One region of the Vreelandella lionensis genome, then DNA from elsewhere that is predicted to be linked to it. Evidence: predicted binding sites of a transcription regulator. Region 1 holds the regulator's gene; each other region holds the start of a gene.
The links. The regulator FNR, encoded in region 1, switches genes on or off when oxygen is low (the NO sensors DNR and NnrR bind a similar motif). The targets are predictions, from matches to a motif close to TTGATNTANATCAA.
Positions count from the first base shown of each region.

Region 2: ccoM (cytochrome c oxidase subunit CcoM) is a predicted target of FNR. The motif match lies at 2,600-2,613, and genes of this name have one in related genera.
Region 3: ACIGG6_RS09105 (DUF2933 domain-containing protein) is a predicted target of FNR. The motif match lies at 2,561-2,574, and genes of this name have one in related genera.

Region 1 is NZ_JBITWC010000016.1:24,462-28,640, reverse strand. Features, by position in the region: gene ACIGG6_RS11250 (putative nucleotidyltransferase substrate binding domain-containing protein) at 1-741, shown strand, start outside; gene ACIGG6_RS11245 (3'-5' exonuclease family protein) at 747-1,397, shown strand; gene ttcA (tRNA 2-thiocytidine(32) synthetase TtcA) at 1,473-2,384, shown strand; gene fnr (fumarate/nitrate reduction transcriptional regulator Fnr) at 2,371-3,123, opposite strand; gene hemN (oxygen-independent coproporphyrinogen III oxidase) at 3,181-4,179, opposite strand, start outside.
Region 2 is NZ_JBITWC010000028.1:54,314-58,492, forward strand. Features, by position in the region: gene ACIGG6_RS15905 (DUF3034 family protein) at 1-8, shown strand, start outside; gene ACIGG6_RS15910 (group I truncated hemoglobin) at 72-536, shown strand; gene ACIGG6_RS15915 (GGDEF domain-containing protein) at 520-1,569, opposite strand; gene ACIGG6_RS15920 (hypothetical protein) at 1,656-2,165, opposite strand; gene ccoM (cytochrome c oxidase subunit CcoM) at 2,365-2,490, opposite strand; gene ACIGG6_RS15930 (peptidylprolyl isomerase) at 2,649-3,167, opposite strand; gene ACIGG6_RS15935 (AmpG family muropeptide MFS transporter) at 3,300-4,179, shown strand, end outside.
Region 3 is NZ_JBITWC010000012.1:14,294-18,472, reverse strand. Features, by position in the region: gene ACIGG6_RS09130 (hypothetical protein) at 1-139, shown strand, start outside; gene ACIGG6_RS09125 (ERF family protein) at 203-994, shown strand; gene ACIGG6_RS09120 (lambda exonuclease family protein) at 1,033-1,644, shown strand; gene radC (RadC family protein) at 1,689-2,231, shown strand; gene ACIGG6_RS09105 (DUF2933 domain-containing protein) at 2,707-2,913, shown strand; gene ACIGG6_RS09100 (hypothetical protein) at 2,954-3,298, shown strand; gene ACIGG6_RS09095 (APC family permease) at 3,519-4,179, shown strand, end outside.

The sequences.
Region 1 (4,179 bases):
AATGGGTTGATCTTAGCTGATGATTGCCAGTGGCCCACAGTGGCTGAGGAGATGAACACTCTAACGGAAACGCTAATCCAGCTAGGCTATCCACCTTGCCCCGGCAATATCATGGTGTCTAACCCAGAGTGGGTGGGTACGGTTTCCCAGTGGAAAAACAATATCACTAAGTGGATCAATGCCCGAGATGGCGATAGCCTGATGAAACTAGCGATTCTATTGGACTCCCACGGCGTGGCGGGTAATCCGGCGCTACTGGATCAGGTGCGTGAAGCGCTGTTTGAACGCTGCTCCCACGATGAACTGCTGCTCTCTTACTTTGCCCGGGCGGCACTGCGCTTCTCGACGCCGCTGACGCTATTTGGCTCGCTGAAAAAGCCCCAGCACGGTATTGATATCAAAAAAGGCGGTATTTTTCCGATAGTCCACGGTGTGCGTACGATGGCCCTTGAGCGGCGCATTAATGCGACCTCTACCTTGGACCGCTTAGATGCCTTGGCCGCCGATGGGCGGCTTGACCGCCGCTTTGCCGATGATCTAGGCGAGGCGCTGGCGCTGTTTACCGAGCTACGCCTTCGTCAGCAGCTTCAGGAGTTGGATAACGCCAACCCTAAACGCACCAATCGAGTGGTCGTTCAGGAGCTCTCTTCGCTAGAACGGGACTTGTTGCGTGAAGCCCTACACATCGTGAAAGACTTTAAGCAGCGTCTTTCCCATCGTTACCATTTGGAGTATTCGTGAGCGGAATGCGCTTGTTAGATCGACATATGACCCTGTTCAGCGGTTCACTGCGCACTCTGCTTCAGCGTGAGAGCGACCGCCGTCGCTGGGCGGACTCGCCCTATGCCTGGCTGTTTCAGCCTTATATGGGGGAAGAGGCCGTGGCCATGGCGTGCCAGGTAAGCGCCGTTCAGCCCGCTGTAATGAGTGTGGCGGCGGTGGTGCTAAGCCCGCGCCAAGTGCACACCAGCCGTACGTGGGTGGCCACCTTAGCCGCATCACCGGCGCTGGCGCCTGCTACTCTGCGACGCCATCATCAGTTGCATACCACGCACTCGCCCCGTTCTCCCGATGCTGAGTGTCTGAGTGAGCTGGCGGAGTTTATTGGCAATCGGCCGCTAGTCGGGTGGCAATTAGAGAACACCATTGAGCCGCTTAATGGGCTGTTTCGAAACGTGCTGGGATTCGGGCTGCCTAACGCGCAGGTGGATATTGCCAAGCTGCACGGGCGTCAGCTACGGCGGCTGCATCCTCATATCGAAGCCAGCAGCCGCCTTGGTGATGCGCTTACCCGATGGAAACTACCCCCGTTAACCTGGCCCAGCGTGGTCAGTGAAGCCACCGCCAGCGCGTTGCTGTATCTGCGTCTTCAGCGCGAGATAGCGTTAACTGCCTAGGGTTTGTATTGGGTAGAGCTTCGTAGTGTTGTTAGAATATGCGCTGCTCCTTCACCCATCGGCAGTGCGACGATCATGTTACAACCTGACTACTTTGACCCCACTTCGTCAGACAGCGCGTCTGACGAGCCCCTTGTCCAGCAGCATGAGCTGCAGGATGCCAAGCAGAAGCGTGAATTCAACAAGTTGCAGAAACGCCTGCGGCGCGAAGTGGGGAACGCCATCATCGATTACAACATGATCGAAGAAGGTGACCGAGTCATGGTGTGTCTCTCTGGTGGTAAAGATAGCTATACGATGCTGGAGATTCTGCGCAACCTACAGCGCAACGCACCGGTTAATTTTTCCCTGGTAGCGGTCAATATGGATCAGAAGCAGCCAGGTTTCCCAGAACACGTGCTGCCCCAGTACCTGGATAAGCAAGGCGTGGAGTATCACATTCTGGAGCGTGATACCTACTCGGTGGTGAAGGAGAAAACCCCGGAAGGTAAAACCACCTGCGCGCTTTGCTCAAGGCTGCGGCGTGGTTCATTGTATGGCTTTGCCGATGAGATTGGGGCCAACAAAATTGCTTTGGGCCACCACCGGGAAGATATCCTGGAGACGCTGTTTCTCAATATGTTCTTTAGCGGCACCTTAAAAGCCATGCCACCGAAGCTGCTCTCGGATGATGGTAAAAACATTGTGATTCGCCCGCTGGCCTACTGCAAAGAGGCGGATATTGCGGAGTTTTCGAGGCTGATGGAGTTTCCGATCATTCCCTGCAACCTGTGCGGCTCTCAGCCCAATATGCAGCGCCAGGTTGTCAAAGAGATGCTGGCGGAGTGGGATAAAAAACACCCCGGCCGGTTGGAGAGTATGTTCAAAGCGGTGACCAATGTTGCCCCTTCGCAGCTTGCCGACCGTGAGCTGTTTGATTTTGCCGGTCTGGAAGCGAAGCAGGCCGCATTGATGGAAGGGCGCATTCAGGCGTTTAACGTGAGTTAACCGCCTGGGCTTCCTCTTCAGCCAGGGTGATGAGGCGCTGCATATCCAAAATATTGACCTCGCGCCCGGAGACGGCCACTACGTTTTGCTGCTGAAAGCGGCTAAGAATACGGCTAACCGTCTCCACCGCGAGGCCTAGATAGTTGCCCATATCTGCCCGTGACATGGAAAGCCGGAAGCTAAAGGGGGAGTAGCCCCGGCGCCGAAAACGGTCAGAAAGTGTAATCAAAAAGCTGGCCAGCCGCTGATCGGCAGTTTTGCGTGACAGTAAACGCATCATCCGCCGGTCGTCTCGTAGCTCCTTGCTCATGCTGCGGTAAAGCTGGCCGCGCAGTTCGGGCAGCTCCTCGGAGAGCGAGTCCAAACGGTCAAACGGAATTTCGCATACCGTGGTGGTTTCCAGGGCAATCACGGTGCCGGGGTAGTGCTCTTCGTCAATCCCATCCAGACCCACCAGCTCGCTGGGTAGAAAGAAATTGGTGAGCTGGTCGTTGCCATTCCCTTCGCTAGTCACCTGCTTCAAGCTGCCAGAGCGCACCGCGTAAACGCTGGTGAAAGGATCTCCTTGGCGAAACAGCGGCTCGCCTTTTTTCAACGGCGAGCGGCGGCGGATAATCGCATCGAACTGGCTCATATCCTCAAGTTCTAGGGCAAGCGGTAGGCACAGCGAGCTTAGGCTACAGGTTTGGCAGCGCGCCTCTTGCAGCAGTGAACGTCGTTGGCTGGCAGGATATGACATGTGGTGCTCCCTTTTTATTAGCCATCATAGGCGCAGGGGGTAGGTGTCTCAATACGCTTATAAAATCTTCGAGTAGCGTTGGTTGCCCTGGTGTTGCAGGTGATTATCGAAGGCCATGGCTAAGTGCCGAATCAACAGCCGTCCGGTGGGCGTAGCTTGTAAATAGAGGCCTTGGCGCACTAGCAGGCCATCCTGCTCGGCGGTTTTCAACCGTTCAAGAGCGGTTGAAAAGTAGTCAGCGGCATTTATCTGCCAACGCTTGCCTATTGCTTCAAGGTCAATGGCCATATCGCACATTAAGCGCTCAATCACCTCTCTGCGCATTAGGTCATCCTTATTTAAGCGTAACCCTTTTACGGTCGCTAGCCTACCTTCATCTAAGGCAGCTTCATAGTGGGACAGCTGAGTGGGGTTTTGTGCGTAAACGTCGTCTACCCGAGAAATAGCCGACACCCCCAAACCAATCAAGTCGCACTGGGAATGGCTTGAGTAGCCCTGGAAGTTGCGCTGCAGCGTACCGTGGCGCTGTGCCTGAGCCAAGCTGTCCTCTGGGCGAGCAAAGTGATCCATACCAATATGTACATAGCCTGCTTGGGTCAGCATCTCAATAGTGGTACGCAAAATAGCCAGTTTTTCATCCGCGCTGGGCAGGTCGGCTTCATTAATACGCCGCTGGGGCGCAAAGCGGGTCGGCATATGGGCATAGTTAAAGACCGACAGCCGTGCCGGGCTCAGCTCAATCACTTGGCTTAGGGTATCAGCGAAGCTTTGCTCGGTTTGAAAGGGCAGGCCATAAATTAAATCGAGGTTGAGCGAGCGAAAACCAAGCCGGTGCGCCTCATCCATCAAGGTTTCAGTGAGCACCCGTGGCTGCACGCGATTAATCGCTGCCTGCACCTGTGGGTTGAGATCCTGAACGCCCAGGCTTAAGCGATTAAAGCCCAGCGACTGCAGGTGGCGCAGGGTAAAGACATCCGCTTCGCGTGGGTCAATTTCAATAGCGTAGTCGCGGTCCGGTGCGCTCGATAAGCCAAACCGTGCATCCAGGCGGTCTAT
Region 2 (4,179 bases), on a different contig from region 1:
CGTTTTAAACCGCTCTTGCCACTTCACCGAGCTGCGTAAAAGACTACAAGGGCTATGTAAAAGGAACCGCCATGGGACTGTTAAACACGACGTTGAAAAGCACTTCGCGCAGCCTGCTAATGGCCAGTGCGTTCATCGGTACGCTGCTGCTAACCGGTTGTGCTCAGCATCACCAACACGCCACGCTGTATGAGCGTATCGGCGGCCAGCCCACCATTGAAGCCGTGGTCGAAAACCTGCTTTACCGCATTGCCGACGACGAAGAGATCGTCAGCTACTTTGCCAATAGCAATATTGACCTGTTTGCGGCATCACTGGCCTCTCAGCTGTGTGATGTAAGCGACGGCCCCTGCCAGTACGAAGGCCCACCCATGGACCGCGCCCACCAAACCATGGGCATTACCGATGCGCATTTTAATCGAGTAGTGGAGTACCTGGATGCGGCCATGGTAGAGGAAGGGGTGCCGCTGGCGGCCCGCAACGATATGCTAGGCCGCCTGGCACCGATGTACAAAGATGTTATGCGCTTGCAGTAACCTGCCAGCCATCACGCCCCGCTGTTTTCACCTGATAGAGCGCTTTGTCGGCCGCCTCATAGGCCATCGCAAACGAGTTTGCATCGGCCACAAAGTGCGTTCCCCCAATACTTAAGGTGACATCTTTGTTATCGGGATGGGCAGGGTGCGAGAACTGCGCCGCCTCAAGCTTTACTTGTAACGCCTCACAATACTGGGTCAGCGCTTGATCAGTGGGACACGGCAGCAACGCGGCAAACTCATCGCCCCCAAGGCGATATAGCGTGGCCTCGGCACCGAGCGCATCCCCTAGTAAATTCGCCAGCAGGCGCAGCAGGCGGTCCCCCTCAGGGTGGCCCAAGGCATCGTTATACTGCTTAAAGAAATCGATATCGACCAGAATCAGCCCCATGGAGCGGCCTGAGTAAGCGGCGACATCCTGATGGAGCGCACTGCGGTTACCGATACCGGTGAGTGGGTCGCGCATTGCGCGGGCCATCCAGGAGAACTTCTCGGCAGTTGCCCGTTCGGTGCGCCGCAATTGGCGCTCGTGCATCGCCCAAAAGAGCAAGCCTAAGACAAAAATCAGCAGACTGGAGTAGATCAATACCTGATTATGACGGCGCGTGCTGGAGGAGAAATCATTGATGGCCATACCACGGCGATCCAGCTGATCCATCTCAATACGAGTTAAGCACTCCACTGGAATAAACAGCGCATGGGCCGCATCGAAAGGATCGATCTGTTGGGCGTCAATGAGCTCAGCCAACTCATCTATCAACGCTAGGCTGGATGCAGTGCAGGCGTAATACTGGTGGTAGATATGCACATCAAACAGGCCATAGGCCAGGTCCAATGAAAGGCGCGCTTCGCTTAGCTCAACGGGCGACGAGGCTATCAGCAGCTTTTCCTGGGCGCGCTGCACGTAACCACGTGCACGAGTCGCCAACTGTTGGCCAGTTAAGCTGCCCGTCTGGCTGAAATAAGCCTGTATTTCTGGGTAAACCCAGCGCGCCTCGTACACAATCAGTACCATCAGCCCAACAAAGCTCATAAGGCTTAGTGTCAACCATGTGACGTAACGCCGCCCTCCACGCCGTAAGCGTGACGAGACCGGCGATTTATTAGGCGGCGTGGCACTCACCATTGCGCCTCAATACTGCGAATCATCCAGACCCAATCGTTGAAATCACGCAGGTTAGCCACATCGCGGCCCGAATATTCGCGCTCAACTAACCGAATAGGCCCCCGTGAGCGTAGCGTCAGCGGCTCGCCATCTTCAAACGTCACCAAGTACCAGGTTGGGTCATCCCAGCCCCCCAGGCTCACTTCGTAGTCATCCCAGGCCGTAAAGTGCAATGCTGGCGGTATCTCACCAAAGTGTTCGATTAAAAAATCACGAAACGCAACGCCGCGCATTTCAACGTCGCGGCCCTGATAAGGGTCGAACACTGTAAACGTGACATCCGATTGGTGGCGTAGCTCGCCGAGCGCAATCTTTTGCGTTGACTCACCATTAATCAGGCTTAATGCCTGAGCATTTGCCGAGACAGGTGCCCCCCCAACAGTGGTAAAGACGAGTACTAATCCTGCTTTTATTAGCGCCCCACAGCGCCAATGCATCGGCAAGCGTGAAAAGACAGCATTCATAGCAGTGAATTTCCTAATGTGGTTGAGTACTTTAGGCTTAAATCAGGCACTTTACCAAAGCATAACTGCCAATGCGCTTCAACGGTTATTAATACAACTTAAAAAAAAGACGCAAAAAAGCCGGCCCCTTGGGCCGGCAACAGGAAGCTTACACATTAACGTAAGCCCCCTCCCCTGACGACTGACACAGCCTGCTGAATTAAGGCTTCTTACGTTCATCCTTACGCAAATGGTCACGTACCACAAAGCCTACCCAACCGACCATAAAGGTGATCATTAGCGCGACAGTAACTAGGCCGAAAATTACCGCATCATCCCAGTACATGGTGCTCCCCTCCCGCCGTGATGTATGGGGCCATCGTACTGCGTTCAGAGAAGGGGAAACTGACCTGGGTCAAGCTTTTAAAATGGTGGCCGCAAGGGTAAACGGGAACTTGATACAGGTCAGTTTTTAACGCGCTTCACCCGATAAAAACGGCTTTTTTAGAGCACTTTACGGTCTTCTACTTTGCTGTGCTCGGTGCCCGGTGGCAGCGGATGGCCTTTAGCAAGCTCTGCACGGGTGGCATCGCGAACGTCTAGAATCTTCACCTGATAGCGCAGCGTATGGCCCGCCAAGGGGTGGTTGGTATCCACCGTGACGGTATCGCCGTCGATGTTCAGCACGGTGACGATCTGCGGGCCAGCCTCGCCTTCGGTTTGAAAACGGCTGCCTGGCTCAATTTCCGCACCGCCAAACGACGCGCGACTCACCTCTTGCACCAACTCTTCGTTACGCAGGCCGTAAGCATCAGCGGGAGCCAGCGTGACGCTTAGTTCATCACCTGCGGCTTTGCCGGTTAAATCTCGCTCCAAGCCCGGCAAAATATTATCGTGGCCGTGAAGATACTCCAGGGGTTTTTGACGTGCATTGGAGTCATCCAGCACGCGAGGGCTGCCATCGCTGAGCACATCGCTAAGCACGTAGTGCAGGGTCACTACCTGATGGGCGGTAATCGACATGGAAAACTCCTCTCCGGTAAGCTGTCGGCTTTGTCATGGAACTCAGTCCATCAACCTCAGGGCTAGTCTAACACCGACCGGTTTTTGAGCGGGCCTAGACACCGATGTTTTCTTTTTGGAGTACACCCCCACATGCCCACCCCGACTCCCCAGCGTAGTTGGCTGGCAGCGCTTGCTATCTACTGTCGAGCGCCAGTGATCACCATGCTGTTTTTAGGCTTTTCCGCTGGCCTGCCGTTCCTGCTAGTGTTCTCTACCCTCTCCGCATGGCTACGCAGTGACGGGGTCGAAGTGGCCGCTATCGGCTTCTTTGCCTGGATCGGGATGCTCTACTCCATCAAGTTCTTCTGGGCACCGGTGGTAGACCGGCTCGCGCTGCCGCTACTAACCCGCGCTTTTGGACAGCGCAGAGGCTGGATGCTGTTGGCCCAGGGCATGATTGCCGCCGGTCTCATTGGCCTCGCGGGATTAGACCCAATCGGCAACCTAGGCTGGGTCGCCGCCTTTGCGCTCTTGGTGGCATTTGGCTCCGCCACGCAGGATATTGCGATAGACGCCTACCGTATTGAATCCGCGGATGACGATGTCCAGGCGGCTATGGCCTCTACGTACATTATTGGTTATCGCGGCGGGCTACTGGCGGCAGGGGCCGGTGCGCTTTATGTGGCATCGGCGGTATCGTGGAACGCGGCTTACCTGACCATGGCCGCCCTGGTGGGCATTGGCGTGCTTACCGTGCTGATTCGCCCAGAACCCAAGCGCGCTTCATTAACTGTGCAATTAATTCACGAACCCAAAGTGCGCGCCTTTATTCGCGCCAGCCGTGGAAAGCCCAAAACGTTGCGCCGCTTGGGCGCTTGGGTGATTGGAGCGATTGTGTGCCCGTTTACCGACTTCTTCCGCCGCTATGGGGTGAAGGCGATGGGTATTTTGGTGTTTATTGCCGTGTTCCGTATCAGCGACCTGGCCATGGCATCAATGGCCAACCCGCTCTATATCGACCTGGGCTTTT
Region 3 (4,179 bases), on a different contig from region 1:
GCTAGAGCACGGCGCCCATCACGCAACGTCGCTGGTGTGTGCCCAGGGCGAGTTCTATCGCGCGGAGATACGCCTGGAGCGTATCGATCCCGCTGACATTGCGCGTCACTTACCTGACGTTCCTCCACTCGTTAAATGACACACCCCATGAACAGGGCTGACCAGCCCGCATTTACCCTCTTCACGTAAAAGGAGGTGCCCTATGGCACAGCGTACTCATGTAGTAAATGCGTCTTCCCAAAAAGGCCCAGTGCCTTCCCTTCAAGCAGACGCTAACGCTCAGCATTCCCCAAACTCAGCGGCGCTAGAAGCGCATCCTACAGCTGATAGCACCGCCATTATTCAGGTGATTGAGCGAGCTGCCCTTAATCCTGATGTCGATATCGACAAAATGGAGCGCCTGCTGCAAATGCAGGAGCGCGTGATGGACCGCCAGGCCATGATGGCCTACAGCGCTGCCATGGCGGCGATGCAGACCGAGCTGCCCAGCATTGAAGAGCGTGGGCAAACCAACAACGGTTGCTACGCCACGCTGGAGGATATCGTCGATACCGTTCGCCCCATCCTACAAAAACACGGCTTCGCGGTGAGCTTCCGTATTCAGACACAGGAACGCGGCATTCAAGTGACGGGCGTGCTGATGCACAAGGACGGCCACCGGGAAGAGACCAACATGCTATTGCCTGCGGATATGAGCGGTAACAAGAACGCCGTCCAGGCGCTTGGATCGTCTACCAGCTACGGCAAGCGCTACGTACTGTGCGCCTTGCTCAATATCACCACACGCGGGCAAGACGATAACGGCCAGACCAGCACACGAGCAGTCGTGAAGAGGGTCACGGCCTTTCAGGCGGGTCAGATTCAGCGTTTGATCAGCCAATGCCCAGCCACTACCCAAGAGTGGTTCAGCGGCAAATACGGCGCTGCGGTTCAGGTGCCCCAGGCAGATTTCGACAAGCTCCGTGCATCCCTCACCAAGCGAGCCGTGAAATAGCGGCGCAGCCTGCTCACTCACCGCCTACAGGAGGCGTTATGAAGATACTCACCATGCCACAAGGCTCGCCGGAGTGGCTGGCAGCGCGTCTTGGGCGCGTCACTATGTCGGAACTCAAGGCATTGCTGGTGAATGGTAAAGGCCCTGGTGGGTTGGGTACCGGAGCCATCACTTACATGCACCAGTTGATCGGTGAGCGTATGACCGGTGAGCTGGCCGAGCCGTTTCAAGGCAATGCCCACACCAAGCGAGGGCAGGAGCTAGAGAGCGTCGCCCGCTCGCTGTATCGCGATATGACCGGCGCACCGAAACCCAAAGAAGTGGGCCTGATCCTCAACCACGACGTGGGCTACTCACCGGATAGCTTGATTGGGACAAACGGCCTGCTGGAGATCAAAACCAAGCTGCCTAAGTTCCAAATTGAGGTGCTGCTCAGCGGGGAAATCCCCGACGAGCACGTGCCCCAATGCCAGGGTGGGCTCTGGGTCAGTGAACGGGAATGGATCGACTTTGTGAGCTACTGGCCCGGAATGCCGCTGTTTGTGAAACGCGCTTACCGAGACGAGGCGCTGATCCGCACGATTGCCGAGCGGGTTGATACCTTTCATGAGGAAATGGAGCGGCGCATGAGCCAAGTGATGGCTGCGTGAACGGTCACTTTCACAGATATTCCTTTCAACCATTAACGACATAGATGCCGGGGCCACCACCCCGGCATCTTTATTTTTTGGAGGTCATCATGCCCCATAGCAAACTCAAAGCCGGTGAAGTGGCGGGCACCTACTTAGTCACTTCGCCGGTCACAGAAACCGACATCATCACCATGGCCAAGCGGTTCGCACGCCGCAAGCTCGCCAAAGGCCGCAAGATTACTCAGCCTTCGCAAGCGTTTGAGCATCTGCAGCTGTTGCTTCAGGACTATGAGTATGAGGTGTTCAGCGTGCTGTTCCTCGACAGCCAGCACCGCGTCATCCGCTTTGAAGAGCTGTTTCGCGGCACTATTGATTCTGCCAGCGTGTACCCACGGGAAGTGCTAAAAGCAGCGCTCGCCTACAACGCCGCCGCTGTCATTCTGGTGCATAACCACCCCAGCGGTGACCCTGAGCCTAGTGATGCGGATCGGCGTATTACCGAGCGACTGAAGGAAGCGCTTGGCTTGATGGATATACGGGTGATTGACCATGTGGTGGTAGGGAGTGATGGATGCACGTCATTCGCAGAAAAAGGGTATCTGTAAACGTTCATACTCTAAGGTACAGGTACTGCCCCAGGGGCAGTACCTGTCTCCAATGCTCATTTTATTTTTTTGCCTAGATACTTCCGAAGCTACTAATTGCTGGCCGATACGCTTATCTGGCTGGCTGCGCCACTGGCGCTATTAGTTGGCACCGTGTGACAGGTTCTGTCTTTAAAGCGATATACCTCGATAAACGTGAGCTCAAGTGCGCCTGTGTCGGCAACAGTAATACCCATTAAGCTTTGTATCGCTCACCGAAAACCTAATGATGATGGGAATGAGGCTATGGATACCGCTTGGGTAATTATCGCCTACTTTTTGCGAGGCGCTTGATCAGGATCATATTTCCCTCCGATGCTGTTCAGGTTGCGTTCAGACAAATCATCCATGATGTTATTGGGGTTATTTATTTGATTTTTCCCAAACCAACGGCCTTAACTGCTGTTGGCTCTTTGGGCGAGTTACTGAGGTGATTATGAGTAACAGTACAAGTAGTCGTTTGCTGATGTTGTGGGTGCCACTTGCTGGGTTTGTCATTTGGGCGGGATACCTGATTGGAACCGAGCACCGTCTCCACCTATTTCAGTTCTTACCTTTCCTCTTTTTGGCAGCATGCCCACTGATGCATATTTTCATGCATAAACACCACGGCGGTCATAAGGACAAAATAGACAAGGACTGAACCACTCTATATATACATGTACGCGCCTGGGAGAAAGACCATGAAAACGACACAACAAGAGCACCGCTTGGGTGTTTCCAAAAACACACTGGTGACTCGGAATTTAAAAATCAAGCCTAGTAAATCCAAACGCATTGAAGAAGCGCTGTCAGATATCGACCGACTCTATGGAATGGATAAGGTGGTCTACAACGAGAAAAACCGAAATATCAGCCTTGCTTACGATGCGCTGAGGCTCTGCATCGATGACGTTGAAAAAATTCTCAAGCTCCATGACATACAGGTCAGCGCTGATCGGTGGAACCGCTTTAAGAAGGAGTATTACCGTTTCGTCGATCAGAACGTTAAAGACAACGCTAAACAGGAACCTTGGAGCTGTCATTAATAGTCATAACGGCTACATGACACAACCAGGAGCAAGACTAGCTAGTTTAGGGTAAGAGCTGCTTGCCTGTGGCCTCGCAAAATCAGACCTTCCGTTAGTCATTTGCCATGTGGCTGCACATAGGTTCTATATTTAATTTATATAGCATCAAAAAACACCGCACAGGAGTCCTTGGCAGTTATTGCTGCTGTGGTTGCCGTGAATACAAGGAGTCGCTTTCATGGTTGGGCAGGATAGAACGCCACAATATAAAGAAAACAGTCTTTCGTTGGTCGGTGCCGTTGCATTAGGCACCGGCGTGATGATTGGGGCCGGTATTTTTGCGCTAACCGGCCAAATGGCCGAAATGATTGGTCGGCTATTTCCTCTAGCCTTTCTGGCCGCTGCCGTCATTGTCTCTTTCAGCGCTTATTCTTACGTTAAAATGTCCAATACCTTCCCATCAGCAGGTGGGATTGGCATGTATTTACAGAAAGCGTATGGCCCGACGCTTCCCACCGCCTTTCATGCCCTCCTGATGTATTTTTCCATGGTGATCGCACAGAGTTTTTTGGCGAGAACGTTTGGTTCCTACACGCTTGAGTTGTTTGACCTGGGGGATCGTTCACTATTTGTGCCCCTACTCGGGGTTGGTTTACTGCTAATAGCCTTTTTGATCAATTTATCCGCCAACCGCTTGATCGAGACCGTCGCCTCGGTGCTCGGATTTATCAAAATAGGTGGCATTATAGTGTTTGGTATTGTCGGCGTGTTTATTGCCGACTCCATCGAAATGGGTGCTGGCAACGATGCACCTACGCCTACGATAACGGGCTTTTTAGGTGCTACGGCGCTCGGCATACTGGCATTTAAAGGCTTCACGACGATTACCAATAGTGGTT